3 regions of the Ruegeria sp. CL7 genome follow, and region 2 is predicted to be linked to each of the others. Evidence: riboswitches for the same ligand, from Rfam matches in the RefSeq annotation. Region 2 holds a riboswitch; each other region holds the start of a gene.
The links. A riboswitch is a leader RNA that binds a small molecule or an ion and turns the genes downstream of it on or off. The one in region 2 is predicted to bind cobalamin.
Positions count from the first base shown of each region.

Region 1 (10,165 bases), on a different contig from region 2:
CTGAATTCCGATTGGCGCAGGTCACTGCGCCATGCCTGAAGAATTGTCTGCACGTTGGCTTCAATGCCGTCCATAGAATCAATCTCGATATCGTAAACTCTACCAGCATGGATCATGGTTTGGTCCCGCTGGGCGCTTCCCACCGGACGGTCGCCGCGTAATCGTTCGCGCGCGTTCAACTCGGGAACCGGGCAATGGACAGCTACGAACAGAACATCAAACGGGCGCAAGAGGTCGCGCAAATCTTTGTCCCACCCCGGCGTATCCAGAATATGTGCCAAAATCAAATTGTTGCCCGAGGCCGCGTAGGCAGCTAGCGACTGATGAAACCCATCAAAGACAGCCGATCGGTCGTCGGACCAATCGAACTCGCCACGGCGATAGCGATCCAGCGGCAGAACACCAGAATCGCGAAGGTGGTCGATCGAGATATGCCAGAACGGCTTCTCTATCTTCTGCTGCAAAGCCTGCGCGATTGTCGATTTTCCACTGCTTGATGCGCCATGCAGAAAAATAATGTGCGACATCCGAGGTTTCTTTTCCAATCCTTGACCCGATCAGCCCAGCGGACGCCGTTCACGCCCCGTGCAGGTGACGCTGTTCCAGTTCACGCGCAAACTCGCTGAACCGCACCTGGAATTGCTTGCGGAACTTTGACTGTCCAAGCTTCATGGACTGCAACAGCAACCGCGCGGGCAAGGACTTTGCGGCCAAGGACATCTCGATGCTCAGGCGTGTCCGGCGCGGAGACAAGGCCAGAAAATCTACTGTCGTCAGGCCGGTCATCCCTTTGCTGGCCGCCTCGAACCGCATTTGCGACGGCTTGTCGAAATCCGTCATCACCACCGACATCTGGCGCGGCTTTCCACGCAACTTGAATTCGGTTTTCCATTCAGTGCCGGCAACCACCATCGCATCAGTGTCCAGACGCCGCACGTCGATGCCACGACGCATCGCCATACGTTCGAACCTTTCGAAATCCGACACCATGTCGAACACCGAATTGATCGGGGCTTCGATATCTTCGCGCGCTGAAAACTGCATAATGACCTTTGCTGTTTATGGCTTCACCAGTTTTTCTTCAGTCCAGCGTATCCGCAAGCCAGTTCTGAAGCAGAAAATGAGCGATAGCCCCCTTGCGAGCCGGCAACAACCGGGGATGTTCGCCGGCAAATGCCTGCATCATTTCGGATTTGCTGACCCACATCGCCTCTTCGATCTCGACCGGATCGATAACGATGTCACGCGACAGGGCCTCGCCGGCGCATCCGAACATCAGGGATGCCGGGAACGGCCAGGGCTGGCTGGACAGGTACGACACCGCACCAACCGGTACGCCTGCCTCTTCCATCACTTCGCGGCGCACCGCCGCTTCGAGCGTTTCGCCGGGTTCGACAAATCCCGCCAGCAAGGAAAACATTCCCTCGGGCCAACCCGGAGACCGCCCCATAAGCACGCTGTCCCCATGCGTAATCAGCATGATCACAACCGGATCCGTGCGCGGAAAATGTTGCCCGCCGCATGACGGGCAACTGCGCTGCCATCCCGCTTGCGACATATCGCTGGCTGCGCCGCAGCGAGCACAGAAGCGATGTGTTTCGTGCCAACCGACAACCGCCTTGGCCGATGCGGCCAACTCGGCATCACGAGGCGACAATCGCGCCATGATCCGGCGGAGCTCGGCAAAAACATGCCCTTCAGGCAAGTCCGGATGCTGCTGTTCGGATCTGTCCACGAACTTTCCCAGGCCGGTCAGATCCAATCCCTCTGCCCCCCAGGCCGAGATATCTGCGGCAAACAGGGGTGCGCCCTCTGCGCTCAGGCCCAAAAAAACCGGTGCTTCGATCACGCCGCCGGGGCCATCGCATACCAGCGGGTGGGTCATCTGCGTCAGGGCAAGCTGATCCAGCGCCGCGCCCACGACCAGAAGCTTGCCTCGCCACAACAATATGCATCGCGCAGCAGGGTCGCCCGCCATCTCGGACAGCTTCTCTGAATCCCCACGAAGATGCGCTGCCCGATTCAGGCCCGAGCCGCCGAAAGTCACCTGCTCTGCGTTTTTCATTGGAATTCCTTCTGGTCTTGCGCACAGGGCTGCCATGTCTCAGGCCCTGTTGCAATGGCAATTCAAGGCGCAAAACGCAGGGACACGCCACCGAAAAGCCGCATGGCGGCCCCGGAAAAATCATCTAGACTGCGTTTTGATGATTTTAGCCCATTACCACACTCAAAAGCAGAACAACAAAAGTGAAGCAAACCCCATCGACGCAGGTGCAACCCACAAAAGACCGTGGGCGTATTCGTATTCTTGCCACCTCCGACGTGCATATGCATCTGACTGGTTTTGACTATTACGCGGACACACCGGACCCGACGCTTGGGCTGACACGCACCGCCAGCCTGATCCGCAAGGCCCGACACGAGGCCACAGACGCGCTGGTGCTGATGTTCGACAACGGGGATTCGCTTCAGGGAACGCCGATGGGCGAATGGGCCGTTCGGAACGACAATCCCCACCCGATGATGCAGGCATTCAAGGCGCTGGACTATGATGCGATTGGTCTGGGCAACCATGATTTCGGGTTCGGGCTGCCGACATTGGACAAGACCCTTGCACAAGCCCCGTGCCCGGTTCTGTGCGGCAATCTTCATCGGTCCGGAGAACACCAATCTTGGCAGCGTTTTGCAATCCTTGACCGTGTCGTTAGGGTGGGAAACAAGGATGTGCCCATTCGCGTCGGCGTGTTTTCGGTTCTGCCACCGCAGACAACACGTTGGGAAGAACACAATCTGAACGAAACCGTAGAGGCGGACGACATCGTTGTCGCGGCACGGTCCCTGACGCGTATCTTGCGCGAAAAGGGGTGCGATCTGATCGTGGCGCTCGCCCATTCCGGGCTTGGACACCCGGACGCAGCGACCGACATTGAAAATGCCGTTATTCCCCTGGCCGCGATCGAGGGCATCGACGCTGTCGTCGCCGGGCACACGCACCTGACCCTTCCCGCACGCACCGGCGCGCAAACCCCGAATGTGGATTACGTGAAAGGGCTGGTGCATGGAACGCCGGTTGTCATGCCCGGTTCGGCAGGCGCATATCTTGGAGTAATCGATCTGGCCGTCACCCTAGAGCCCCAGTCGGGGCTGCGTGTTGTCGACAGCCACGCCGAATTGCGCCCGGTTTCGGTGGGCGGCACCGCGATTGGCGAAGATTTGGAAATCGCGCATCTGGTTGAACCCGCACATCAGCAGACCCGTCTGGACATGGCCGCGCCCGTTGCGCGCGTCTCGGACACATTGCACAGCTATTTCAGTTTCTGTGCGCCGGATCGTGGATTGACGCTTGTGTCCGCCGCACAGGCAGCCGCGTTGCGCCCTTTTTTACACTGCACCACGCTTGCAGAGCTGCCGCTGTTGTCAGCCGCGTCGCCGGCCAAATGCGGCGGACGCTCTGGCCCCAGGCACTATACGGACGTGCCGCCTGGTGAAATCTGTCTGCGTCACGTGGCGGACCTGCATGTCTTTCCAAACGAATTGCGCGCGGTTCAGATCACGGGCGCGCAGCTGCTGGAGTGGTTGGAGATGTCAGCCAGCGCATTCAACCAACAATTCCCCGACGCCGAGGCAGAGCTATTCGACCGGGATCGGGCGGGGTACAATTTCGATGTCATCTTTGGCCTGTCCTATCAGATCGACCCGTCGCAACCGGCGCGTTACGATGTCGGGGGGCAAATGATCCATCCCGGCCACAGGCGGGTGCATCATCTGACTTGCGCAGGCCAAGCCGTGCAACCCGATCAGGCATTTGTCGTCGCGCTCGATAATTATCGCGCAAGCGGGGGCGGACATTTCCCGCATGTGTCGTCGGCCCCGGCCATCGATCTACCCCCGCTGGATATCCGGGACATTTTGCGGGACTACATGACGCACCGCCTGCCACCCGACCCATTGGCCCGGCAACCTTATCCGTTCTCTCTGATGCCGAAATCGGGGGTGACGACCATTCTTCGGACCGGTCCCGGTGCGTTGAAGCATATCGACGAATTGAACAGGTTTGCCCCCAGGATACTGGAACCTGACGAAAACGGTTTTGCACGCATTCGGCTGACGCTCTGACGGGTTGTCTTTTGCCGAAGCCTTCCCTATATCCAGAGTCGAGAGGTTGGCGCGGGCGAGCGCCTCGCCAACCTGGTCAGGTCCGGAAGGAAGCAGCCACAACGAGCCCCGCTTGGGTCGATGTCCAACCTCTCACTTTACGAACCTTGGCCGCAGGAGGGCTTTATGATTGTAGCAAAGATCCTTCGGGCAGCACGGTTCTGACCTCACGGTATCGACTGACTGCCTGAACACATGACCCGGGGATGAGCGATCGCCATCCGTCGGGAGTGCTGTTTCTGACGACAGGCAAACCAATGTTTCTTGCACTTTCGGACCTGGGATGGTCCTCTCACTTTGCCGCGCAACACGCGGCTTATCCTTCCTGCACGCCTTTTCGCATCACTTCCGTTCATCGGGACCGCCTGATAGGGCTTAACCCTGACGGCGAAGTCCCGTTACTGACCCCCGATCAAACGACCGGCAGCTATGCTGTTGGCGATTGGGTTCTCGCCGATGACGACAAACGCGTGCGCCATTTGCTCGACCGGCGCAGCCTGCTGCACCGACGCGCCGCGGGTACAGGCGCCGCGACGCAACTGATCGCAGCCAATGTCGATGTGCTGTTCATCGTCAGCTCGTGCAATGCCGATTTCAAACTGCCCCGGCTGGAACGATATCTGGCGCTCGCGCATCAGGCCGGGTGTTACCCGGTCGTTGTTATGACGAAGGCCGACAAATCGGCGGACCCCGACAGTTTCTCGGGGCAGGTGCAATCTCTGGATCCGTTCCTGACGGTTCTGGCGATCAACGCGCTGGACCCGGCAGAGGTTGAAAAGGTTCTGTCGTGGTGCCCCAAAAGCCAGACCGGAGCGCTGGTTGGATCGTCGGGCGTTGGCAAGACGACACTTGCCAATACCATGACCGATCAGGATCTCGCCACCTCGGACATTCGCGAGGATGACGCGCGGGGCCGGCACACGACGACCGCACGCGCATTGCACCGGATGCGCAACGGTGGCTGGTTGATCGATACACCCGGAATGCGCGCGTTGCGCCTGCTGGACGCTCGGGACGGGATCGACGACGTTTTCTCGGACCTTGCCGAGTTGAGCCGGGACTGCCGTTTTTCGGATTGCCAGCACAGCTCCGAGCCCGGATGTGCCGTGCAAAAGGCAATAAGCCACGGCACGCTTGATCCGGCTCGATTGGACCGGTGGCGCAAGCTTCGGCGCGAAGATCAGCGCAATTCTGAAACCGTCGCGCAGTCCCGGGCGCGGGACAAAGCGTTCGGCAAGATGGTCCGTGGCGTCATGAAGGAAAAGAAACTTCGCAACCGGTGATCGTTGGACGGTGCCCGGCCCGTCCTGCGCCGCGTCTGATCAAGCGATCAGTCGCGGCCAAACCGCTGCATTGCGCCGGGCAAATGCTCCGATATGACCAACCTCAGGCAACCTGAAATCGGCAGGGCTCAGCAGGTGGCGGTTGGCATCGGGGCCGTAAAGATCCGCAAGCCGCCAAACCGCTTCCGGCGGCACCATCTGGTCGTCCTCGAAGGTGAACAAATCCACGGGCGTTCCAGAATCCTTCCACTGCGCCGCAGGTAACTCATGCCCGATTTCAGGCACATAGTTCAAAGGCGCCGTACACCATTTGCGCCACTGCCAATAGACCGATGCCGGCAGATCCGAGCCGAACCCGATCGCCTTTCCGGGAAGGTAGCCAAGGGCTCGGGCCAAAAGCGGGGCATGACCATACCAGAACAATCCTGCCAAACCACGATAGGGCCATGGATGGTCGCTTAGGGTTACCAGCCCCGAACACACACAGATCATGCGATCAATCAGATCGATATCCGGCTGCACAGGCCCCAACATCGCGCCGATCGAATGGCCGATGGTCCAATGCTGCGAATCGGGAAACCGTCTGCGCATTTCTGCCCGTGCCGCGGGCATGTCGATCAAGGCCCAATCCGCCATGGTCGCACGCGAATCTTTCAGGCGGCCGGTCAAGGAATGCCCGTAATCGCGATAGTCATAGGTCAGGCAGGCCATACCCTGCTCGGCAGCAAGCCATCGTGCGAAATGACGGTAATAATCGCGCGGCACACCCGTTGCACTGTTCAGCACGACGACGATTTCGGGCGAAGACAGCGGGCTGTACAACCGGGCAGACAGTGTTTTCTGCCCGGACGGAAAGCGAAATTCTTCGGTCATTACCGTTTGCTCTGTGTCCAACATGATCTCTGGCTTTGCGCTTGGTAAATCCGGTTTCCGAACCTCAACGCCCTCGACACTATGCATGAACCAACACCGTATCCAGCATGACCAAGCGTCCGGTCAAAAGATCGGCTTGACTCGATGCGTGCTCAAACGCTAGCGGTTGTGTGATGGTTTCCGGCCTCCACAAGGGGTCGGAATGAAAAGGGAACACGGTGCGGTAATGTCTGGTCATGCAGGCAACAACCAAATCCGCGACTGCCCCCGCAACTGTAAGCGGTAAGCGATGCCGAAACACCACTGGCCCAAAGGCTGGGAAGGTCGGCAAAGCGATGACCCGCAAGTCAGGAGACCTGCCATCGGAAACGAAACCGAAACTCGGGCGGGGTGTCCGGGCAGGTCCTGACGGCATCACGCTGTCCCACCTGTCCCAAATATCCTGTCCACCAAGCGCGGAGGGCGCAGGATGATCTGGAAGACAAAGACACATGAATTCAGTGCAACAGTATGTCAGCGGACGGGCAAAACCTGTCCCGCTTTGGCGCGGCTGGCGCGCTCGATATCCGAAGCCATGGCCCAGGCGACCTCGGCCACAAGTGACGATTTCGAGATTGAGGGCAGCAGCGCGCTGTCACATTGCAGCGAAGGATGTCATGCAATTTTCCGCGCGCAATCAGACCGCATTCGTGTCTTTTGCGGGACGCAGCCCGAAACCGCGATTGAGCCGCTGAACGGCTATGCCGACCTGATCTTCGGAAACACGTTCAGTGCGATGCCATCCGGCGTCGTGAAAACCCCACCCTGCGCGATGATCGAAGTTTCTACGATCCGGCCTCGAAAACCTGCTTGCGCGCCCGCGCAGATTTCAATCTGAGTCCAGACTGACCTGTGCCTGGGCACGCCGAGAGGCCCAGGCCAGTTGCGCATCCGTTTCGACGGCGCAAGGGCGCACCGCCCGCAATCGTTGCAGCGCCGTGTCCGCGCCTTCGCCGCATTCGACCATCAGCCGCAGGACAATCATACCTGACCTGCCACAGCCCCCGCGGCAGTGTACCAATACGCGACCTCCGCCGGACAGCGCGTGCCGGGCCGCGGCGCTGACGGACGGCCACGCGTCATCAATCGCTTTTGTCGGCGCTCCGAAATCTTCGATCGGCAGGTGAACCCATCGGCTGGCGCGGCTTTGAATATCGCTTCCAAATTCCTGCGCCCCGTCCTGAAGCATTTCGACATCCGTCGTCATCGAAACAACAAGCCCCGGCTGCCAGGCTGCGATCATATCCAGATCGCTGGAGTAATCTCCGCCGCGTCCGGGCATCGAGGTCAGCGCCAGCGTTCCGCCACCGACTTGCAGGGCGTAGATCACCAACTGCGACATGAATCCTGTCCTCCCCAAAGAACTCTATACAAAAATGAGCCATTAAATCCGCTGATGCAGTTTAGTGCGAAAGCGACTCGTTTCTAAATCAAAAATCATCGCGCCCCGCTGTGGACGCGGGCAACGGTGGCCACTACGCTGTGCCCAAGCACCGAATCCCAACGAGAAGACATGACAGACAGCTCCAGCCCCGCCTATCAGGTTCTCGCCCGCAAATATCGCCCGGAAACCTTTGCCGATCTGGTGGGTCAGGATGCCATGGTGCGCACCCTGAAAAACGCGTTCGCGGCCGACCGGATCGCGCAGGCCTTCATCATGACCGGTATTCGCGGCACCGGCAAAACCACGACCGCAAGGATCATCGCCAAGGGGATGAACTGCATCGGACCCGACGGAACCGGTGGCCCCACGACCGAACCCTGCGGTCAGTGTGAACATTGTGTCGCCATCATGGAAGGCCGCCATGTCGACGTGATGGAGATGGACGCCGCCAGCCGTACGGGCGTCAACGACATCCGCGAGATCATTGACAGTGTCCGCTATCGCGCCGCCAGCGCGCGTTACAAGATTTATATCATCGACGAGGTTCATATGCTCTCGACCAGTGCGTTCAACGCGCTGCTCAAGACGTTGGAAGAACCGCCCGCGCATGTGAAGTTCATCTTCGCAACCACTGAAATCCGCAAAGTCCCTGTCACTGTGCTGTCCCGCTGCCAGCGTTTCGACCTGCGCCGGATCGAACCCGAAGACATGATTGGCCTGCTGCGCAAGATCGCCGAAGCGGAAAACGCCCAGATCGCCGAAGACGCGCTGGCGCTGATCACCCGAGCAGCGGAAGGATCGGCCCGGGATGCGACCTCGTTGCTGGATCAGGCGATTTCGCATGGGGCTGGCGAGACGACCGCCGATCAGGTCCGTGCAATGCTTGGACTGGCAGACCGTGGCCGGGTTCTGGACCTTATGGATATGATCCTGCGCGGCGATGCCGCCGGAGCACTTACCGAGTTGAGCGGCCAATACGCCGAAGGCGCAGACCCGCTGGCGGTGCTGCGCGATCTGGCCGAGATCACGCATTGGGTGTCCGTCGTGAAGATCACGCCTGACGCGGCGCAGGATCCGACGGTTTCTCCGGACGAACGGACCCGGGGCCAACACATGGCCGAGGCTCTGCCGATGCGGGTTCTAACCCGGATGTGGCAAATGCTGCTGAAGGCGCTCGAGGAAGTCTCGGCTGCGCCCAACGCCATGATGGCCGCTGAAATGGCCGTTATTCGCCTGACCCATGTGGCGGATTTGCCCAGCCCCGAAGAGCTGATCAAACGGTTGCAAGATACCCCGCCACCGCCGCCGGGCGGGCCCAATGGCGGCGTTTCGATATCCCGACCGGGCGCCGGTCCGGCGCCGGCTGGCGCGACCCATCCACCTGCCTACGCGCCGTCCCCTCGCGGTTCCGGTGGCGCACCGGTTGCAGCCCTGGCGCAGGATGCCCAGACGGCCCTTGCCCATTACCCGACCTTCGACCACGTGGTGGAACTGATCCGGACCAATCGCGACGTAAAGTTGCTGGTCGAGGTGGAAAACGGCGTGCGCCTCGTCTCCTATCAACCCGGACGAATCGAATTCACACCCGCCACCCAGGCACCGGCGGATCTGGCGCCACGACTGGGCACTGCCTTGCAACGCTGGACAGGAAATCGGTGGGCTGTCTCGATCGTCTCGGACGGAGAAGCCCCCACGATTGCAGAAGTCAGGGATGCGGCCGAGCTCGCACTGAAATCCGAAGCCGAACAACACCCGTTGGTGCAGGCGGTATTGGCGCAATTCCCAAAGGCGAAAATCACTAGGATCGAAACGCCGGAGCAACGCGCCGCCAAGGTCGAGACCGAAGCGCTTCCCGAGGTGGAAGACGAGTGGGACCCGTTCGAGGAAGACTGACCCCGCCGCCCGTCACCCCCCGTTTCAAACGAAGCTGACCGAGGTTTCGATCGAACACATCCGCCCGCATGTCTCAGATCGTTTGTTGCGACACCGGCCAGCGGAAGGCGGCCCGTGACCATTCTGATCCGAATGCTGCGTAGCCATTCGAACCCCGCCCAGATTTCCTGTGTTCCGTGCAATCAGTCTCGGCAGCAGACCATATGCGCGCCAAGGACGATCTGCGCTTGTCGGGCCTGCTGGCAAATATGGTGTCGCAGATGGTTAGCACGTTCCTGCTGACGCCTGCGCTGATCAACATGCCGACCGGAACGGATGAGCCTCCGACCGGCGGGAGAACCCTTGTGCCATGTCGCTGCTGCCCGTATCTAGAGCGCAAACGGAGACACAGGAGAATACTATGCTGAAAGGACTCGGCGGGCTTGGCGGTCTGGGCGACATGGCCAAGATGATGAAATCCGCGCAGGACCTGCAAACCAAGATGACCGAAATGCAGGAAGAGCTGAACAACATGATGGTTGTCGGCGAATCCGGTGCA
Region 1 covers NZ_JBQFPQ010000014.1:7,111-17,275, reverse strand. The annotation lists gene ACR0LI_RS20055 (chloramphenicol phosphotransferase CPT family protein) at 1-527, opposite strand, end outside; gene ACR0LI_RS20050 (SRPBCC family protein) at 577-1,044, opposite strand; gene nudC (NAD(+) diphosphatase) at 1,082-2,065, opposite strand; gene ACR0LI_RS20040 (bifunctional 2',3'-cyclic-nucleotide 2'-phosphodiesterase/3'-nucleotidase) at 2,248-4,116, shown strand; RNA gene ffs (signal recognition particle sRNA small type) at 4,156-4,254, shown strand; gene rsgA (ribosome small subunit-dependent GTPase A) at 4,362-5,438, shown strand; gene ACR0LI_RS20025 (alpha/beta hydrolase family protein) at 5,478-6,311, opposite strand; cobalamin riboswitch at 6,469-6,689, shown strand; gene ACR0LI_RS20020 (hypothetical protein) at 6,781-7,188, shown strand; gene ACR0LI_RS20015 (protein-tyrosine phosphatase family protein) at 7,180-7,692, opposite strand; gene ACR0LI_RS20010 (DNA polymerase III subunit gamma/tau) at 7,831-9,627, shown strand; gene ACR0LI_RS20005 (YbaB/EbfC family nucleoid-associated protein) at 10,028-10,165, shown strand, end outside.
Region 1: it holds a riboswitch for cobalamin, as region 2 does, so the genes downstream of both, ACR0LI_RS20020 (hypothetical protein) here and ACR0LI_RS08240 (DUF1636 family protein) in region 2, are expected to answer to the same signal.

Region 2 (10,165 bases):
TCATCCCTAATCCTCACCAGGAGTGAAGCGAGGGGTGTAAACGATGGGTGCGCCATCGCGCTCGATGACGCGCGTTCGGGATGACCCCACGATCACCACAGTCTGCATATCCGCCATGTCGGGCGTGGCTTCGGCCAGTGTCGAAATGCGCATCTCTTCATCGGCCCGCGATACGGCGCGGGCGAACAGGATTAAACGTTCGGGCTCACACTCTTCACGCAGGATTTCCAGCGTTTTTACAAAGCCTTCCGGGCGAGACTTCGAGCGGGGATTGTAAAAGGCCATCGAGAAATCCGCCTGTGCGGCAAGGCGCAGGCGTTTTTCGATCAATGACCATGGTTTGAGGTTGTCGCTGAGGTTGATGGCGCAGAAATCATGTCCCATCGGGGCACCCGCGCGCGCGGATGCAGCCAACATCGCCGTGATCCCCGGCAGCACATCGATCTGAAGGTCACGCCATTCCGCAGGGCCGTTTTCCAGTGCTTCGAAGACGGCCGCCGCCATGGCAAACACGCCGGGATCGCCCGAGGATACAACGACCACCCGTTTGCCATCGGCAGCCATTTGCAGCGCGTGTTGCGAGCGGTCGATTTCGACCCGGTTGTCACTGGCATGCAGTGTAAGGCCGGGGCGCTCGGCAATACGCGCCACATATGGGATATAGCCCACAACATCGGTGGCTTCGGCCAGCGCGGCTGTTACTTCTGGTGTAACAAGCGCCTCGTCACCCGGCCCCAGACCGGCAATCTTGACCCAACCGCTCATGGTCGCCGCCCCTGACCGTGCACGACGATGATCGAGAAATACGGGGTGATCTTCTCGCAGGCTTCAGACAGCTTTGTCACCGTCTGGTTCGGCATCTGCGCATATTCCACGATCCACGCCCGGTCATACAGGCCAGCGGTCTTCAGAGCGCGTTTCACCTTGTCGATGTTGCGTCCGATTTTCATCACGACCAATGCATCGGTCAGAGCCATGCGTTCCGCCAGCGTTTCTTCGGGCAGGGTGCCAACCAGCACGGTCAGCACGTCATCACCCCAGGTGATCGGATCGCCCGTGGCCGTCCACGCACCGGACATGCCGGTGATGGCTGGCACAACCTCGACCGGAGCTTCGTCACGCAACCGATTGTATAGATGCATGAACGAGCCGTAGAAAAACGGATCTCCCTCACACAAGACCACCACATCCTCGCCCTGTTCGGACAGGGCCTTGAGATGGGCGGTGCAGTTTTCGTAGAAAGCTGCCAGCAATTCGTTGTAGCGCGGGTCTGTCACCGGGATCTCGGTGGTTACGGGATATTCCATCGGAAACTCGACCGCGCCTTCAGGGATCATCCCGTTGACGATCTTGCGGGCCTGACCACTGCGACCTGGTTTGCGGAAATACGCCACATGCTTTGCATTGCGCAGCAGGCGATCAGCCCGGACGCTCATCAAATCCGGGTCGCCGGGGCCAAGGCCCACACCGTATATGGTGCCCATCTTCATTCCGCCCGGCTTGCGATGGCGTTGATGGCCGCCACCGTGATGGCGCTGCCGCCCAGACGACCTTTGACGATGCAGGATGGCACCGGTTGCGCCTGCCACAGCGCATCCTTGGATTCCACCGCGCCGACGAAGCCAACCGGGCAGCCGATGATCGCGGCAGGGCGCGGGCAATCCGGGTCTTCCAGCATGTTCAGCAAATGGAACAGTGCGGTGGGCGCATTGCCTATGGCGACCAGCGCGCCCTCCAGATGCGGCCGCCACAGCTCCAGCGCAGCGGCGGAACGGGTGTTGCTCATCTCGGCAGCCAGGGGGCGTACGCGTTCGTCATGCAGGGTACAGATCACCTGGTTGTCGGCGGGCAGGCGGAAACGGGTGACACCTTCGCTGACCATGCGCGCATCACACAGGATCGGTGCGCCATTTTCCAAAGCAGTGCGGGCCGTCTGCACGAAGCCGGGCGAGAAATGCACGAACTCTTCCAGTCCGACCATACCCGCGGCGTGGATCATGCGAACGGCAACCTGCTCTTCATCGGCATCAAACCGGGCCAGATCAGCCTCTGACCGGATGGTGGCGAAGCTTTCCTTGTAGATCGCCGCGCCATCGGTTTCGTATGTATAGGGCATCAGGTGAAGTCCATAGTCATGAGTGTTTCCGGGTCGAGCCCGCGTTGGCTGGGCTCATCCCCCGCGCGGCCCTGTTTGACAAGATCAAATCGTCCGTTTGCGCCCACCAATGTGATGTCGGCAGGACCCATGCGAGCGCATCCCTTGCTACAGCCTGAAACATGCAGGCGTCCGGCCACCCGCGACGCCAACGCCCGGGCGATGTCGCGCGTCTCGGTCTGCGCCTGCGGGCAGAACGGCGCGCCGGGGCAGGCGTCGGTGGTCATCAACGGATCGGTTCCATTTTCGACAAAGGCCGGGGCAGGTATCGCCGCCCCGCCTTCCAGCAGGATCAGCCGCCACGGGGTGACGCGCAGGGCGCAAGCGCCGCTGTCCTCGATCAGGTCATACAGCTTGCGCGCAGGCAGCGACCCAAAAGCCGCGCCGTAAAGGGCACCCAGTTCACAGGGGCCCGGTTGAAGCTTTGCGCCAACAGAACCGGGCGCACATCCTTGCCATTCCTGCGGCAGGGCGTCGATGACACGCGCCATGCGGCGTGTCTCGGGCGTGTAGGTTTCGGCAAACCACATCGCCAGCGCGATCACGTGGTCAATGGCGTCGGTCTCGGTCACGCTCCGCCCGGTTTCGCAGCCATCGGCGCGCAGGATCAGGCCGCCTGCACTGGTTTCCAGACGAATATCAGCCGAATCCGACGCCAGCAGACGTTCGGGGCCCGTGTCGATTGCAAAACCGAACTTTGCCGGCAGGGCCGGCAGCTCCGCAAGCCGGTCAATCAGTTCATGGGTCAGCCGAGCAGTCAAATCGCCCGCCTGATAGAGCGGTGTAACCAGAATATTGCGGCGTATTTCGATACCGGGTTCCGCATCCAGCAGGTTCAGCGCGGCAAGCTCTTTGAGCAGAGGCTGATGGTCTTCCTCTTCCACGCCCCGCAATTGCAGATTGGCGCGATTGGTCAAATCGATCGAGCCGTTGCCAAAGCGGTCAGCCAGATCGCACAGTCCCAGTGCCTGATCGGCGTCCAGACGCGCCAGCCGGGGCCTGACCCTGACGACCAGACCGTCACCGGACATCATCGGACGATGGGCGCCCGGGCACCAGCCCTGAACGATCGGTGCACTCATCTCAATCCCTCCAGATCAGCCCTGATAGAGTTCCGGCGCGTGTTCCAAAGCCCGGCCTCAAGCAGCGCGCGAAACCGGTCCTGCATGGCCTGACGCGCTTTGGGATTGGCCTCTTGCAGGAACGCGTCGACCTCTTCGTTGCCCAGAGTGGCATCGTGGTAGAGGTCAAAAAGATGTGGTGCGACCGTGCCAGACAGATGCGCGAAAGAAGCCATATGATCCAGCGTTGCCGCGATTTCGGCCGCCCCCCGGAAACCATGGCGTTGCATTCCGGCGATCCAGCAGGGGTTGGCGGCACGGGCGTGGACGACTCGGCTGATTTCTTCACGCAAAGTTCGGGCGCGCGGGTTTTCGGGGTTGGTGTTGTCCAGATGGTACAGCTGCGCGGTTCCGCCGGCGACCTTCTTGGCGGCGGCAAAGCCTGCCTCGTGCGTAGCATAATCGTTGGCCAAAAGAAGATCGGTTTCGGTCAGGTCCTGCAAGTGGACAAAGCTGTCCGCATTTGCAACGCGTTGGGTGATGCCGTCCTTGTCCTGCGAGATGTGTTCGCCTTCCAATGCAAAAGAGCTGGCCTCTAGCCATGCTTCACCGGCCTGCGCACGGGCCTCGTCGGTATACACTTCGGAAAGTTCGGTCATATTGACGCCGTAACTTCCGGGCGCAGGTCCATAGACCCGCGCTGCCGGCGCCTGCCCGGCATAGGGGTTCCAATCCGTCGCTTCATCGCGCGCGGCCAATGCGCGAACCGCTTGGCCAAACAAAGCGGACAGCGTCGGGAAAACATCCCGGAACAGGCCCGAGACCCGCAGGGTCACGTCCAGGCGCGGGCGGCTCAGGTCGGTGATCGGCAGAACCTCGATGCCGGAAACCCTCTCGGACCCTTTGTCCCACACGGGTTTGACGCCCAGCAGGTGCAAGGCCATGGCGAATTCCTCGCCCGCCGTGCGCATGGTGGCTGACCCCCACAGATCGATGATCAGCCCCTTCGGGTAATCGCCTTCTTCCTGAAGATGGCGCCGCACCAGTTCCTCGGCCAGTTTCACACCCTGAGCATAGGCCGCACGGGTCGGAACCGACCGCGGATCGGTGGTGTAAAGGTTCCGCCCGGTGGGCAGAACATCTGACCGGCCACGATAGGGGGACCCCGAAGGCCCGGCATCAATCCGCTTGCCTTCGAGCGTTTTAATCAACGCGTCGCGTTCGGCGTGGGCCGAAGGGGCCGGATCGAAACTGCCCGTCACCTCGGGCACGCGCCCAAAGATGTGCAGCCCGTCGCCAAACTGGCTTTCCTTGATGTCACAGACAAAGCGGTCGATGCGGGTGATGGCCTCGGCGGTGCAGGTAGCCTGATCGAGGCCGAGATCGCTTTCCAGCCCTATCGCCTGCGCCTCATCACGGATATCTTCCTGCAAGCGGTCGCGGCGTTTGGGGTCAAGCCCGTCGGCGTTCGAAAACTCATCCAGCAGCGATTCAAGCCGCACCATCCGATCCGGCGTGCCACTTTCCTTCATCGGGGGCGGGATGTGGCCCAGTGTGACGGCTCCGATCCGGCGCTTGGCTTGCGCGGCCTCGCCCGGGTCGTTCACGATGAACGGGTAGATTACAGGCAGATCGCCGATCAGCGCCTCGGGCCAACAATCGGCAGACAAGGCGACCGATTTTCCGGGCAACCATTCCAGCGTTCCATGCGCGCCGATATGGATCAGCGCATCGGCACCCAACCCTTTGCGCAGCCACAGATAGAAGGCGACATAACCGTGGCGCGGGGTGCGCAAGAGGTCATGATAGTCGTCATCCCGCAGCTCGGGCGTGCCGCGTTCGGGTTGCAGCGCGACCAGCGCCTTGCCGCGCCGAAGCGCGGTGAAATGGAAGGCCCCATCGGCACAGGCCGGATCATCTTCGGGCGCGCCCCAAACGGTGTGCAGATCAGCGCGCAGGGTCTCGGGCAATTCCGCAAGCGCATCCTGATAATCCCCAAGCGACCACGAAATCCGTGCGTCCAGAAGAGTGTCGGCAATCGGCTCGCCAGTCGCGATGTCATAGCCTTCTTCGTCAAGATCGGACAGCATCGCCTGGGCCGAGGCCAGCGCGTCGAGGCCAACCGCATGGGCCATCTGCCAGTCTTTGCCGGGATAGGTGGACAGGACCAACGCAGGAATCTGATCTGCCTTGGGTTTGTCGTTCAGTGCAAGCCAGCCCGATACACGGTCGATGATCGCTTCGATCCGGTCCGGTTCGGGACGGTGTGCAAAGCGCGCGTATTCCAGATGCGGATCGCGTTTTCCGGGTTCCTTGAAAGACGCAACTCCTGCTGAGATCCGTCCATCCACCTCGGGCAGTACCACATGCATGGCAAGATCGGCCGGGGACAAACCGCGTTCCGCCTCGGCCCAGGCTTTGCGGCGCGAGGTGGCGAGAGCGACCTGAAACACCGGCACGCCTGCAGCGTCCAGAGGCGACGTTCCCGACGCACCTTTTCCCGAAAACGAAGTGGCGTTGACAATGGCAGATGGGTTCAGCGCAACAACCTGTTCCCGCAACCATTCGGCGGCCACAGGCGCCTTGAGAGACGGGGCAAACAGGCCCACCGCCGCGTATCCACGGGCGCGCAGGCTGCGGATCAGGGCTGCGATCGGGGCGGTGTCTGCCGAGGTCAGGTAAGCGCGGTAAAAGGTGACGAGGATTCGTTTGGTCGTGCCTTCGAATGCGGTTTCCACCGGGATTACGCCGCGATCCGGACACCACACGCCATATTCGGGCAAGGTCTTGGCGCCCATCACCGGACCGGCATAAAGCCCCGCCGCCAAAGCCATCTGCGCCAGCGCGGCCTGTGCCGCGACCTCGCCGCCGGTATCGCACAGATGCGCCAGACGCCGCAGGGTCGAGACCGGCAGGGTGGAATAGTCATCCAGCCGCGTGTCCTCGCGCCCGTCGGCGGGCAGCACCGCCAGTGCGATGCCCTTGGCCTGCGCCAGCGCCAGAACCTGCTGCAACCCATAAGCCCAGTAGGGCACCCCGCCGATCAGACGGATCAGAATGCCCTTGGCGCCTTGAAGCGTCTGTTCGACATAGGTATCGACCGACAGCGGGTGTTTCAGAGCCGTCAAATTCGCCAGCCGCAGGGTCGGCATTCGCCCTTCCGGTCCGCCACCACGATGCCAGCCCGCCGCGAAAGCGCCTAGGTCGCTGTCCGAAAAGGACAGCACCACCAGGTCCGCCGGGCTCTGGCCCAGATCGGTTGGGGTCTCGGTTTCCTCGAGCCCGTGGCTTTCGCGAAAGACGACGTGCATGGCTTACTCGGCGGCCTCACGCACACCCACGAGGATTTCGCGGATTTCCGCCTCTTTGATATCGTCATGCTCGGCGATGACGACCAGACGCGAACGGCGTTCTTCACCGGGTTCCCACGGGCGGTCATACTGGTGACGCACGCGGGCACCCACTGCCTGGACCAGCAGGCGCATGGGTTTGCCCTGAACGGCGGCATACCCTTTGACGCGCAGGATGTTCAGTTCATTGGCCAGGCGTTCGATATTGGCGACCAGTTGGGCCGGATCGGTCTGCTCGGGCAGCTCGACGATGATGCTTTCGAAATCGTCATGCTCGTGATCGTGATGGCCGTCGTGATGCGAGGGTCGGGCGTCCATGTCATCCTCGGCGGCGGCTTCCAGACCCAGCACAACGCGCACGTCCACGGCACCTTCGGCCACTTCGACGACGGGCAGGGGGCGCGGCGCCTCGGCGGCGATGATCTCGCGCGCTTTGGCCACGCCTTCGGGGCCGGCGAGGTCGGGCTTGGTCAGCAGGATGATGTCAGCGCAGGAGATCTGATCCTCGAACACCTCGGACAGGGGCGTTTCGTGGTCGATCGAGTCATCGGCCATGCGCTGCGCATCCACTGCTTCGACATTGGGCGCGAAGCGGCCTGCGGCCACGGCCTCGGCATCGGCCAGGGCGATCACGCCGTCGACGGTGATCTTCGAGCGGATGTCAGGCCAGTCGAATGCCTTGAGCAGCGGTTTCGGCAGGGCCAGACCGCTGGTTTCGATCAGGATGTGATCCGGGCGTGGCTCCAACGCCATCAGGGCCTCGATGGTGGGAATGAAATCATCTGCCACGGTGCAACAGATGCAGCCATTGGCCAGTTCCATGATGTTTTCCGCCGGGCAATCAGGAATGGCGCAGGATTTCAGGATGTCGCCATCGACGCCTACATCGCCGAACTCGTTGACCACGACAGCAAGGCGCTTGCCCTGTGGGTTCTGCATCAGGTGACGCACCAAAGTGGTCTTGCCCGAGCCCAGAAAGCCGGTGATCACTGTGACGGGGAGTTTTTCGAGGTTCGACATGTCAGGCTCCAATGGGGGGAATGCGCGAGGCACAGTTCTTGCGAAAATGTTCGGGGCGTTCGCGCCATTTCACCAAACCATCTTCGGTGGCCAGATACTTGGTCGCGCCGTCGACGATGACGTCGACATGATCTGTTTCGTTCAGGTTTTCATACACGAAGGTCCAGCGGCCCGGCCCGCGCAACACGATCGAACAGCCTTGATCACAGTTTGACAGGCATTCAACGGCTTTCAGGGTGACACCGTCGGGCAGGTCCGCCTGTTCCAGAGCCTTGTGTAACAAAGCGCCCGGGCGTTGCGTGTCATCTTCCACAGGCAGGCCGCGACGGCAGGTGGTACAGACCAGCAACTCGACTGGTGCGGTATCGGTCATGTCTCTCATCCCCCCAAATCCTCTTCGCGGGGGACGGGGTTTCATGCGGGCCACGAATGGTCATGGACCCGACACCGGAACACCCCGCCCGGTTTCAACTTCGGTTGTTGGCAGGTCTCCCGGCTTGCGGATGCCAGAGGCGGGCCTCTGTCGGATGTCCCGCCTTCCCGGCTTTCGGGCCAGTGGCATTGGGCATCCTCTCCGTTCACGGTCGCGGGGGCGGCTGCGTTTGGCGGCAAGACCGTTGACGCATTCCCTTTTCATCGGCTGTCACCGACACCAACGAAAGGGACATGCGGCACCGCTGGCCTGCTTGTCAAGCGAGTCGCGCGCAACAATGATGCAGAGGCATGGAAAGCGACCTGTGGGCGTCGATGGGCGGCATGGCGTGCCGGGACCCAGCCTGAGATGGGCCGGGCGACGAACAGTATGTTAGCAAGGGGCGTAGACTATGGTGAACGAGTGCCTTGACTGAACCTGTCCCGATGATGGGAAAAGACCACCGAACACCGCAGATCCTCTTGCGCTAATAGATGACGTTGATCATGAGCAGGGAGACGACCAGAAACAGCGCCGTCATTATTCCGCCGGAGCGGACGAAATCCATCACCTTGTATCCGGCCGGACCCATGATCAACGCGTTTACCTGATGGGTTGGGATGATGAAGCTGTTCGAGGTCGATATGGCGACCGTCAGGGCAAAGACGGCCGGGTTTCCACCCGCCGCCACCGCAATCGATACTGCCAGAGGCACCAGCAGGACCGTGGCCCCCACGTTGGACATGACCAAAGAAAAGGCCGTCGCCAGAATGGCGATGCCGGTTTGCAACGACCAGAGCGGCCAGCCGTCCAGAATTATCATGATCTGCTGGGCGATCCACGCGGCCGTGCCTGTGTTCTGCACGGCTTGTCCCAAAGGTATGAGGCAGGCGAGCAGGAATACGGTGTTCCATCCGACCGCGCGGTACGCCTCGTCCACGCTGAGCACACGGGTCAGCATCATGCCCACCGCGCCGGTAAGAAGACAGAGTGAAAGCCGGACGTCCGTGAACAGGATCAACGACAGCGAAATGGCGAAGAATGCCAGGGCCCAGCCGACTTTTTGCGGCCTCAGCTCGTCCTGAGGAAAGTCTGTCGTCACAACGACGAAATCCGGATCTCGTTTGATCCGCATCAGGTTGTCCCATCTGGTATGGGCCACAAGCATGTCGCCCGCCTGAAACTTTTCGAGCCCGATCTGCGTGGATTCGTGATCCTCGGTCTCGACATGGCTCAGCGTCTCTTCGCCGCGGTGAATGGCCAGCAGCGACATCCCGTAGGTCTTGCGAAACAAAAGCTCGCGGGGGCATTTGCCGATCAGCTTGCTGTCAGGCGTGATGACCACCTCGGCCACGCCTGCATTGGTTGGGGCGAACTCTTCGACGAAAATGTCCAAGTCCGGAAGAACGGTCAGCCCGTATTTCTCGGCGAACTTCTCGACCTCCCAACGGCGGCCGACGATGGCCAGCCGACACGGCGCTGCAATTTCCGCTGTCAAAACCTGAACCATCGAGGTTTTGCCGCGATAGAAGGTTGAAATGATGTACAGGTGGTTTTCGTGGTTGATGTCGGCCAGAATCTCGCCGACCAGGGGGCTGTCCTCGGGCACCACGACTTCGAACACATCAGCTTTGAGGCCATAGACCCTTTGCAGGTATTCCTGTGTCCCTTGTCCGGTACCCGTATTGTCAGGTCCTTCAGCCTCGGGCAAAACCCAGCGTCCCAACAGCAGAAAGTAACCAATTCCCGTCAGGATCAGAACCGCACCGATCGGCGTGACCGAGAACAGGCCGAAGGGCTCCATTTTCTGAGAGGCCGGCAGACTGTCATTTGCCGTCAGGATCAGATCGTTCAGCAGGATAAGAGGAGACGACCCGACCATCGTCATTGTGCCGCCCAAAATGGCGCAGAATCCCATTGGCATGAGCAGGCGCGACAGCGGTATGCCTGACCGTGTGGAAATTCGGCTGACAACCGGCAGAAACAGAGCAGCGGCGCCGACATTCTGCATGAACGAGGATATGACGCCAACGGTGCCGGAAATAATTGGTACAACCCTGCCTTCGGATTTGCCGCCGTATTTGAGTATGACGGCAGCCACCTTGTTCATGATCCCCGTCTTGTCCAGACCGGCCCCGACGATCATGACCGCAATGATCGAGATGAC
Region 2 covers NZ_JBQFPQ010000001.1:1,635,366-1,645,530, reverse strand. The annotation lists gene ACR0LI_RS08275 (cobalt-precorrin-6A reductase) at 1-10, shown strand, start outside; gene cobJ (precorrin-3B C(17)-methyltransferase) at 7-765, opposite strand; gene ACR0LI_RS08265 (precorrin-2 C(20)-methyltransferase) at 762-1,490, opposite strand; gene ACR0LI_RS08260 (precorrin-8X methylmutase) at 1,487-2,116, opposite strand; gene ACR0LI_RS08255 (cobalamin biosynthesis protein CobG) at 2,116-3,237, opposite strand; gene cobN (cobaltochelatase subunit CobN) at 3,234-6,527, opposite strand; gene cobW (cobalamin biosynthesis protein CobW) at 6,531-7,586, opposite strand; gene ACR0LI_RS08240 (DUF1636 family protein) at 7,588-7,959, opposite strand; cobalamin riboswitch at 8,052-8,258, opposite strand; gene ACR0LI_RS08235 (SLC13 family permease) at 8,486-10,165, opposite strand, start outside.

Region 3 (10,165 bases), on a different contig from region 2:
GCTTTGCACGCCGTGGCGACAGACCCTTTGTCGCTCAGCCGTCCGACGGCTGGTGGCGGGTTCGAAGTTATGGTTCGGGTCATCGACGCCGCCGCACCGATCGCCGGAACCATCGCGGCGGCGAACTGGACAAGTTGGGAATGCGATGCCGCTGCCTGTACCGAAGTCGACAGCAATGATGCGCGCTTTGCGCTCACACCACTGCTGAACGCCGCCGGGTGGCACCAGCCCGCTGATCCCGGCAATCCGAACAGTCTGTCAAATCCCGGAACCTGGGCGGAATGGCGCAACATCACCGGGCTTGTGCCGGGCGTCACGCGGTTTGCGGATGAGCTGCAACTGCTATATTCCGCAGAAATGCTCATTACTTCACCGGTCTTCAATCAACTGGACAATGTCTGGACTGGAAGCGAGTTCGCCGCGCCATAGCACGGCTGCCTGAAACGCAGGAAAGTGATTTGGCAATGCGCCCATCATGGGGTTCAATGCCTTCAGGAGGTCAGCCATGCAGAACCCCGAACGTTTCGAGAAATTCTATTTCGCCAAAGTCGGCATGGGCGAAGCCTGTGGCTGCGCCGAGCGGATAATCGACGTGTTCGAATTCAACCGCAAAGGCGGTGCGCAATCCAGGCAACCTGTGAAACAGGACAGGCGCAGACGTGGATCCTTTGGGGCATGGGCGGTCAAATATGGGCTGATGAGCCGCAGGCGCACATAGCCAAGGCCTGACGACGCACAAGGTTCGCTTTCCGTTTCATGGCGTGGCTCAGGCGGTATGATTGCATATCTAAAACCACCATGTCCGGTTGCTACGAGAACAGGTCAGACCGGCACCAGCTTCCCGTCGCGAAGATCCAGTTCATCGGGCGCCAGTTCCAAGCGGAACGCCGGCGAATGACTGACAAGCAAAATCGCCTGTGGCAACGCGCGCAGGATTTCCAGAAGGCGCGCTTCGTTTTTTGTATCCAACGCATTCGTCGGTTCGTCCAGCAACAGCACTTCGGGTTCCATCGCCAGAACCGTCGCCAGGGTCACCAGCCGTTTTTCACCGCCTGACAATTTGTGGGTAATGCGGTTCTTCAGATGCATCAGGTCCAGATCGCCCAGAACTTTGTCGACGATGGCAAGTGCCTCGTCACGGGTCTTGCCCAGATTGAGCGGGCCAAAAGCGACGTCTTCGGCGACGGTCGGGCAGAACAGCTGATCGTCCGCATCCTGAAATACAAGCCCCACCCGGCGGCGGACCTCATGGAAATCAGCCTCTTCCACGCGTTGCTGACCAAAAACGGTGACGGTGCCCGAACACGGGCGCTGCAACCCAAGCAAAATCCGCAGGAGCGTCGATTTTCCCGCTCCGTTCGGGCCTGTCAGGGACAGGCGCTGCCCCGCGCTCAGGCTCAGGCTTGCCCCGTCCAGAACGGGTGGCTGGCCGGGGTAGGAAAAACAGATGTCTTCAAGCGCGATCAGTGTCATGCGAATTCCAGAATGATCAGACCCAGGCAGAGACCGCTGAAACCAGCCGCAAACACAATGTCCGCGCGGGTCAGGGCAAATTCCTGAAGCAACGGCATACGCCCGGAAAACCCGCGGCACTTCATCGCGGCCAGGATGCGTTCCGATCTTTCGATCGCGCGCACAAGCATCATACCCACAAGGTAGCCAAAGCTGCGATATGTGTGCCAGTTTGTTGCTGGCCGAAAACCACGTACCTTCATGGCGGCCCGCAGCCGCAGGTATTCTTCGCGCAAGACCTCGATATAACGGATCGTGAACATCAGCAGGTAAACCAGCTTTTCCGGGCACCGCAGACGATGCAGGGCGTGGCCCAGTGTGACCGGCTCCATCGTCCCGACCAAAACCATCAGGGACAGGATCACGGCATTGGCGGTCAAGGCAATCTCGACCGCTTTCCAAAAACCCTGCCAGCTTGCAGGGAATCCCCAAAGCGTGAACATCGGATCCCCGGGCATGGAAAAGGGCAACAGGACCAGCATGAACAGGATGAACCCATCCATCATGGCCATTCGCTTCAACGTCTTTCGCCGCGGCAGACGTGAAACTATCAGAAGCGAAAGCGACACTGTCAGCGCCGCGCAAAGCGCGCCGAGGGATGACACCGCCACGGTCACGACTGCAAAAACAACTGCCATGACGATCCGCATCCGGGGATCCAGCAGGCTGATCAGACCTTCTGGCCCGTCACCGGCTTCGGACAGTGTTTTTTCCTTGTGCCCCAGAACGTGTGCCATCAGGACGCCAGCTTGCGGCGGGCCGCCATGTAAAAACCCAGACCAAACAGACCAACGATGTACCCAATCCCGCCAAGGATGGTTTGCAGGTCGTTCTGTTCGCGATAGGCCGCAATCTCGCGCCTGAGCGGGCGCAATTCGTCACGTATGGCCTTGGCGATAACCTGCTGTTCTTCGGCGCTGAGAGACGCCGCCGAACCGCTGGCCTGCGTCACAGCAGCCGAAGATGAGTCACCGTTTTCTGCCACAGCAACGCCCATGATCCGCGCGACATCTTCGGCAGGCATCGTGACTTCGGCCACATGCCCGGCGCCAAGGTCGGCAAAGAAAGTGTGCGCCACGGCCGAGGTCGGCGTGTAGACAAAGAAACCGTCCGCATCCGTGACCGATCGACCCAGCTCGGCCCCATCCGGGCCGGTAACAATGACCTCGGTGCCGCTTGCCATGTCGCCGTTGGAAAAGCCGATTTCGCCCTCGATGACGTCTTCCGACTCGAAAACGCCGGCTATGACCTTGTGCGCCAGGGCAGGCACAGGTGCGCAGCTCACGGCCAATATGACAACCAGATGCTTCATGTGGCTGCTTCCCTTATAAACAGCTCGGGCTTGACCTTGCGTGCCAACAACACGGCGAACCCGGTCAAAATCGCCTCAATGGCCATGACAGGAATATGGGCGAAGAAAACAAGCCTGGCGGCAGGCAGAAATTCATCCCCCGACAGCGCCAGGGAAAACGCGACCATGCCGGTTGTCGCCGCAATGGCAAATGCGCCGCCGACGCCCCCCCAAATCGCACCTTGCAAAGGCGTTCCACGCGCGATCAGACGACCGAACAACATTCCGGCCGCCACAGCTGGAAATGCGATGTTGACGGTGTTGATCCCCAACACCGTCAACCCGCCAAAGCCGAAAAAGACCGCCTGTAGCAAAAGCCCGACGAACAAAGCCGGGAATGCGGCCCAACCAAGCAGCAGCCCGGCCATGCCGTTGAGGATCAGATGGACCGACGACGGACCAATGGGTACGTGGATCAACGAAGCCACGAAGAAACTGGCTGACAGAACGCCCGCAGTGGGGATGCGATCAAGATCCAGAGACCTGAGACCCATGGCGATCCCGCCCGCGGCGGCTATGGCGCCGCCAATTACAACCGGGTTGGAAAGGGCTCCGTCGACGATGTGCATCTTGGGTTACTCCAGATCCCAGGAGCGAATCCAGATGACCGCATCCTGGCTGAGTTCTTTGCCCTCATGTTCGGTTGCCGGACCGGAACCAAGTGCTGCGAAACCCCAGTAACCGGCATTTGGAACGCCGAACGAGAAATACCCGTTGTCGTCAGATATGGCGACCACCGCACCACCCGGCATCGGAGAGACTTTCGGTGCAGAAGCGGCCGAACTTTCCATGTCGGGCTCGGCGGCCATGTACTCGATCTCGATTTCGACCCCCGCAACCGGCTGACCATCAGCCAGCACACGGCCCGTGAAAGTCGAACCCGCGATGATGTTGGTCGGCTTGTTCAGCGGGATAATCTCGGTCGGCAAACCTACGGGATTCATCCAGTCGGTCGGCAATTCGTTGCGGTTCAGGAAGGCTTTGGTGAGCTGTTGGATATAGATGTCTTCGGATTCCTCGTAATAAGGCTGAGGAACCGTCACCAGCACATAGTCGCCCGACCGTTTGACCGGGACACTGCCTTTGAACGCCACGCCCTCGTTTTCCCCGCCGGTGAACCGGATAGCTTCCAACGTGTCCAGCAAATCGGTCTTTTCACCGTTGTGGATCACATAGAATTCCTGCGGCTTTTCAAGATCCATGACGTGGCCGTTCTCGAACGGATGCCAGAAAATCAGCTTGACCGGCACATCGCCCGGTTTCTGGATCATGGTATCGGTAGTGTATTCCAAAAGAAAATGCGCATCTGCGATGGCGGGAAGAGCCACCGCGGCAACGGCTGCGCTGAGCAGCGTTTTCATGAACAGTCGTCCTTGTCCCGTCGCGCCAATCCCGGCGCGAAATTCGTTTTGACTACGGGACATTCAACGCCAAATCACCCTTTCAGGCATCCTGGTACGACGCACATCCCGTCGCCGATTAGGAGTGCCCCTTATGAGGACACATGTCCGGCAGGTATCCTGACTTGCGGGTCAAAGCGTTGGACTGGCCTTCCCGGGGCAAACCCCAGTGGCGTTTCAGCCCTGCTCGCCGCTTACAGTTGCGGGTGCAGTTGCGGAGTTGGGCCTGAGCCCGCACCGCATTCCCTATTGATTCCAGAGCAAGCCCCGGAACCGGACATGCCGAGCGGCTTGCCAGACAACTCAGCCTTCCGTCAACGAAAATGTGTTACGGCCATCGAAAATTATGAGCTCGGCAGTTTGCGAGAGTGAACCGGTTTGTGAAATATCCAAGGCAACAGGGTGATTTCACATCTAAGCTTCTGAAAGATACCTTTCCGACAATGGCAGGCTTGCCGCGCCCAGTGAGCGTGCATCCGGGCCCACGGTCCCTGCCAGCACCACGGGGTGCTCGAGACCGGTCAGGTTCAGCTCGGACAGTTTGTCTTCGACCATTTCAACCAAACGCGCCTTGATGTCCTGCGGCATCCAGCCGTCAATCTTCACGCATTCGAAATCTATCAGGCTACAGGATGAGACAATCGCATAAGCAATCCCGCTTGCCGTCCGTTTCAACCAGTTTTCCAGTTGAATTTTTGGCACATCCCAACGCTGGGTCGTTTCCCAAATGGAATGCGACGTTACCCCTGCTGTGGTGATTGCACGCTCGAGAACATACAGGCTGGCCACGTCGATAAGCGGTCTGACACCACCCGCACCATCCGGTACAGGCAGGGGGCCGATTGCGCCCGAGTTTCCACGCCCGGAAAAGATCGCACCATTGAGAACCACACCGCCGCCAATAAAAAACCCGATATAGAAGTACAGGAAATCCCTTGGTCCATCGGCCGGACCGAATACCAATTCCGCCCCACAAGCCGCAGTGGCGTCATTTTGCAGAAAAACCGGCATATCGAGGCGACGAGCCAGGTCAGCCTTCAGGTCTGATACGCGCCACGGGTCCATTTCTTCCTGAGGAACCTGAAGGGTCTGGGCCCAGTCCCACAGGTAGAACGGCATGGCAATTCCAAGACCCGCAATCCTGCCTTTGGCCTCGGGCGACATGGATGACATCATTTTCCCCAGACTCTGTATAGAAAACTCCAAAGTGGCTTTTGGCGTTGGATAGTCATAGGTTCGCCGCTCGCGTTGCCGCACATTTCCGACAAAGTCAGTCAATACCAGCTCGGTACTGCGGCGCCCGACCTTGAGCCCAAAGAAAAACGCACCATCCGGGTTGAGGCGCATGGGAACGGAAGGTTGCCCGACTTTCCCGCGGACCGGCTCACCGCGCAAAAGCAAACCGTCCTTCTCAAGCAGCCGCATGATGACGGAAACGGTTTGCGCCGACAGTCCGGTCATGCGCGCAATCTCGGACTTAGCAAGAGCCTGATGACGCCGGACAAGCGACAACACCAGCCGTTCGTTCCGGGCCCGCATCCCGCTTTGATTGGTTCCGCGCACCTCTGACCCGTGCAGGCCAATCGAATTTTTCCGAGATGAATTTTCCGGCACGACCACCCCTTTCCTGCTGAAGAATGAGAAAGCCCGCCCGCCCTGTCAATAATAAATAAGAGTGATTTATTTATTGACTCAAATTTCGAATCTTGTGATTGTTTCTTATGAGATCAGGGTTTTTGCCTGATCGCCCTCGTGCCCTTTACGGCACAGGAAAAACTGGGAGGATAATCGATGAAACTTGCAAGACTTGCGGGTGCTGCTGCGCTCGGGGTTACTGCCATGGCTGGCAGTGCAATGGCGGAAGGCGAAACCGTTTGTCTGATCACCAAGACAGACACCAACCCGTTCTTTGTCAAAATGAAGGAAGGTGCGACAGCGAAGGCGGAAGAGCTGGGAATGACGCTCAAAGCCTTTGCAGGCAAAGTTGACGGTGACCATGAAACGCAGGTGCAAGCCATTGAGACCTGCATTCTGGACGGCGCCAAGGGCATTCTGCTGACGGCCTCGGACACATCATCCATCGTTCCGGCCGTGAAGCAGGCGCGGGATGCAGGTGTTCTGGTTATCGCTCTGGATACGCCGCTGGAACCCATTGACTCGGCTGACGCAACGTTTGCCACGGACAATTTCCTTGCCGGGCTGCTGATTGGACAATGGGCCAAAGCAACGCTGGGCGACGCGGCCAACGACGCCAAGATCGCGACACTGGATCTTGCCGTCAGTCAGCCGACAGTGGATGTGCTGCGCAATCAGGGTTTCCTGCAAGGCTTTGGTGTCGATCTGGCGGACCCGAACATAATCGGTGATGAAGATGACCCACGACTGGTCGGAAGTGATGTCACTGCCGGCAACGAAGAAGGTGGTCGCCGCGCGATGGAAAACCTTCTGGCCAAGGATCCCACGATCAACGTTGTTCACACCATCAACGAACCTGCCGCGGCAGGTGCCTACGAGGCGCTGAAAGCCATCGGGCGCGAAAATGACGTGCTCATCGTTTCCGTGGACGGAGGCTGCCCGGGTGTCCAAAACGTTGCCGATGGTGTTATCGGTGCGACGTCGCAGCAATACCCGCTGTTGATGGCATCGCTGGGTGTTGAGGCCGTCAAGAAATGGGCGGACGAAGGCGTGAAGCCTGAAAACACGCCTGGCAAGGATTTCTTTGACACCGGCGTAGCGCTTGTAACGGACAAGCCTGCCGAAGGCGTCGAGTCGATCTCGGTCAAAGAAGGCATGGACCTCTGCTGGGGTTAACCTGACCACCCGGAGGGCCGCAGAGGGCGGCCTTCCGCTTTTCAAACCACCCATTCGCCCGAAAACTTGCTAAAGTCGTCAGTAACCTGACGCTTTGGGGGAACCTTTATGTCCGATACTTCACGACGATCAGACGACTTCGAAGCCGCTGCAAAAGGCAGCCCGGAACAGATTGCTGAATTTGACGATCACCACCGCGGGTTTGTCGGAACGGTTCAACATTTTTTGCATGTGAACCCCTCTCTGGTGCCGCTGATCGTTCTAGTGGCTGCCATCGTCATTTTCGGGGCTTTGCTGGGCTCCAAGTTCTTCTCGCCATTCGCGCTGACCCTGATCCTGCAACAGGTTCAGATCGTCGGGATCGTGGCGGCGGCGCAAAGCCTCGTCATCCTGACCGCCGGTATCGATCTGAGCGTCGGAGCAATCATGGTGATGTCGTCGGTTGTCATGGGACAGTTCACCTTCCGATATGGGCTGCCACCAACGGTCGCAATCGTTTGCGGCCTTTTCGTTGGAACCGCAATCGGCGCGGTGAACGGATATCTGGTCAGCCGCATCAAACTGCCGCCGTTCATCGTGACGCTTGGCATGTGGCAAATCGTTCTTGCGGCGAACTTCCTCTATTCTCAGAACGAAACCATCCGGTCACAGGAGATCGAAGAAAACGCCGCGATTCTGCAACTTTTCGGGGCCAAGTTCAACGTGGGCGGGGCGGTATTCACCGTCGGCGTGATCTTCATGCTGGTGCTGATCCTCGGGCTTTCCTACGCCCTGCGCCATACCGCGTGGGGCAGGCATGTTTACGCGGTCGGAGATGACCCGGAAGCTGCCGAGTTGTCAGGTGTCAATGTGCACCGAACGCTTATGTCCGTTTACATGTTGTCCGGGCTGATCTGTGCCTTTGCGGGCTGGGCTTTGATCGGCCGGATCGGATCGGTGTCTCCGACATCAGGCCAGTTGGCCAATATAGAAAGCATAACGGCGGTTGTGATCGGGGGCATATCCCTTTTCGGTGGCCGCGGGTCTATTCTGGGGTCGCTGTTCGGTGCCCTGATCGTGGGCGTCTTTACGCTTGGGCTTCGGTTGCTGGGCGCTGACGCGCAATGGACGTTTCTGTTGATCGGCATCCTTATCATCGCGGCGGTCGCGGTCGACCAGTGGATCAGAAAGGTGGCAGCCTGATGGAACCTATTCTCAAAGGACGGAACCTTGTGAAGCGCTACGGCAAGGTGACGGCGCTGGATCAGTGCGATTTCGATTTGATGCCGGGCGAGATTCTGGCCGTGATCGGTGACAACGGGGCAGGCAAGTCTACACTGATCAAGGCGGTGTCCGGCGCGGTGATGCCGGATGAAGGCGAAGTCTGGCTGGAAGGTCGGAAAGTAAATTTTCATTCCCCGATCGACGCGCGCGAAGCTGGTATTGAAACCGTCTACCAAACGCTTGCCATGTCCCCTGCCCTGTCAATTACGGACAACATGTTCATGGGTCGCGAAATCCGCCGCAAGGGGCCGCTGGGCTCGTGGTTTCGAATGCTCGACCGCCCGGCGATGGAGAAATTCGCCCGCGACAAACTGAGCGAGTTGGGCCTGATGACGATCCAGAATATCAATCAAGCCGTTGAAACACTGTCCGGGGGTCAGCGTCAGGGTGTTGCGGTGGCTCGCGCTGCGGCATTCGGATCAAAAGTCATCATCCTTGACGAACCGACAGCTGCGCTGGGCGTGAAAGAAAGCCGTCGGGTCCTTGAACTGATCCTGGACGTGAAGTCTCGCGGCATTCCGATCATCCTGATCAGCCACAATATGCCACATGTTTTCGAGGTCGCCGATCGAATTCACGTACATCGGCTGGGCAAACGCCTCTGCGTCGTTGATCCCAAGGATTACACGATGTCCGACGCAGTGGCGTTCATGACCGGTGCCAAGGAACCACCCGCCGAGGACCAAGCCGCGTGACGGGTAAACTTGCCACCCCCGAGGCGCTTGCAACCAAAATCGCGGATGCCGTCCAGGCCTTGCCGCCGCTGCAAGACCGGCATCTTGTCGCGATTGCCGGGCCGCCGGGTTCGGGAAAAACGACTGCAGCGGGCCTTGCAACCAAAGAGCTCAATCTGCGCGGCGTCGCAACCGGACTGGTTTTCATGGACGGCTTCCACTATGACAACGTGATCTTGAAGGATCGCGGCCTGCTGAGCCGCAAAGGGTCTCCTGAAACCTTTGATCTTGCCGGCTTTCATGCGTTGCTTGATCGATTGCGCGCGGAAGAAGAAGTCGCAATACCCGAGTTTGACCGGGAACTGGATCTGGCCATTGCCGCGCGGTCCATGATCACGGCGGATCAGCGCGTTGTTCTGGTTGAGGGCAATTACCTTCTCTTGAACGAGCCGGGTTGGTCGGACCTTCACCAACTGTGGGCATTCAAGGTATTTCTGGACACCGATTTGAAAACACTCGAAACCCGCCTGACCAACAGATGGATCGGCCATGGACTGGACGCCAATGCCGCCAAGGACCGTGCGCAGTCGAACGATCTGCCGAATGCACAGCGCGTGATCCGAAATTCGATACCCGGTGATCTGACACTGGCTTGAGTTTTGCCTGCGGCCAACACAATCCGTCTTGATGAAAGGCCAGAGGTCAGTTCCGGTACACCGGCGGAACAAGACCGGCTTGGAACCAAGTCACGAAGGACACGATCGAAAACACCGGCAGCCCGGTCGCCTGCCGAATATCCGGCGCATAGGGGCACATATTCGTGCACTCCAGAACTATTGCCCCAAGTTCGGGATTGTCCGAGGCTAACGCGATTGCGGCCTCAACATTGTCCTCCCGTGCCTTCTCAACATTCAGACGCGATTCATTGCCAAGAATTGCGCGGGTGAACTCCTGCCCACCCTCGGTAGTGCCGATTGGCGTGTCCAAGGGGACATTGGCAGCCTGAAGATGGTCATTGGTCAAGGTGGAGGCCGAAATGGTCAGAATGCCCGCGCGCTTTCCCTTGCGAAGGATACGATTCACCATTTCGACCTGCATCAAGGACGACGTGACGACAGGAACCGGAACGGCCTCGGCCAGTTCCTTCTGGAACA
Region 3 covers NZ_JBQFPQ010000016.1:14,604-24,768, reverse strand. The annotation lists gene ACR0LI_RS20570 (hypothetical protein) at 1-429, shown strand, start outside; gene ACR0LI_RS20565 (hypothetical protein) at 506-718, shown strand; partial or broken gene ACR0LI_RS20560 (energy-coupling factor ABC transporter ATP-binding protein) at 823-1,404, opposite strand; gene cbiQ (cobalt ECF transporter T component CbiQ) at 1,470-2,249, opposite strand; gene ACR0LI_RS20550 (cobalt ABC transporter permease) at 2,249-2,824, opposite strand; gene cbiM (cobalt transporter CbiM) at 2,821-3,432, opposite strand; gene ACR0LI_RS20540 (DUF4198 domain-containing protein) at 3,439-4,224, opposite strand; cobalamin riboswitch at 4,357-4,556, opposite strand; gene ACR0LI_RS20535 (ROK family transcriptional regulator) at 4,678-5,802, opposite strand; gene ACR0LI_RS20530 (substrate-binding domain-containing protein) at 6,055-7,074, shown strand; gene ACR0LI_RS20525 (ABC transporter permease) at 7,183-8,256, shown strand; gene ACR0LI_RS20520 (ATP-binding cassette domain-containing protein) at 8,256-9,032, shown strand; gene ACR0LI_RS20515 (nucleoside/nucleotide kinase family protein) at 9,029-9,667, shown strand; gene ACR0LI_RS20510 (aspartate/glutamate racemase family protein) at 9,714-10,165, opposite strand, start outside.
Region 3: it holds a riboswitch for cobalamin, as region 2 does, so the genes downstream of both, ACR0LI_RS20540 (DUF4198 domain-containing protein) here and ACR0LI_RS08240 (DUF1636 family protein) in region 2, are expected to answer to the same signal.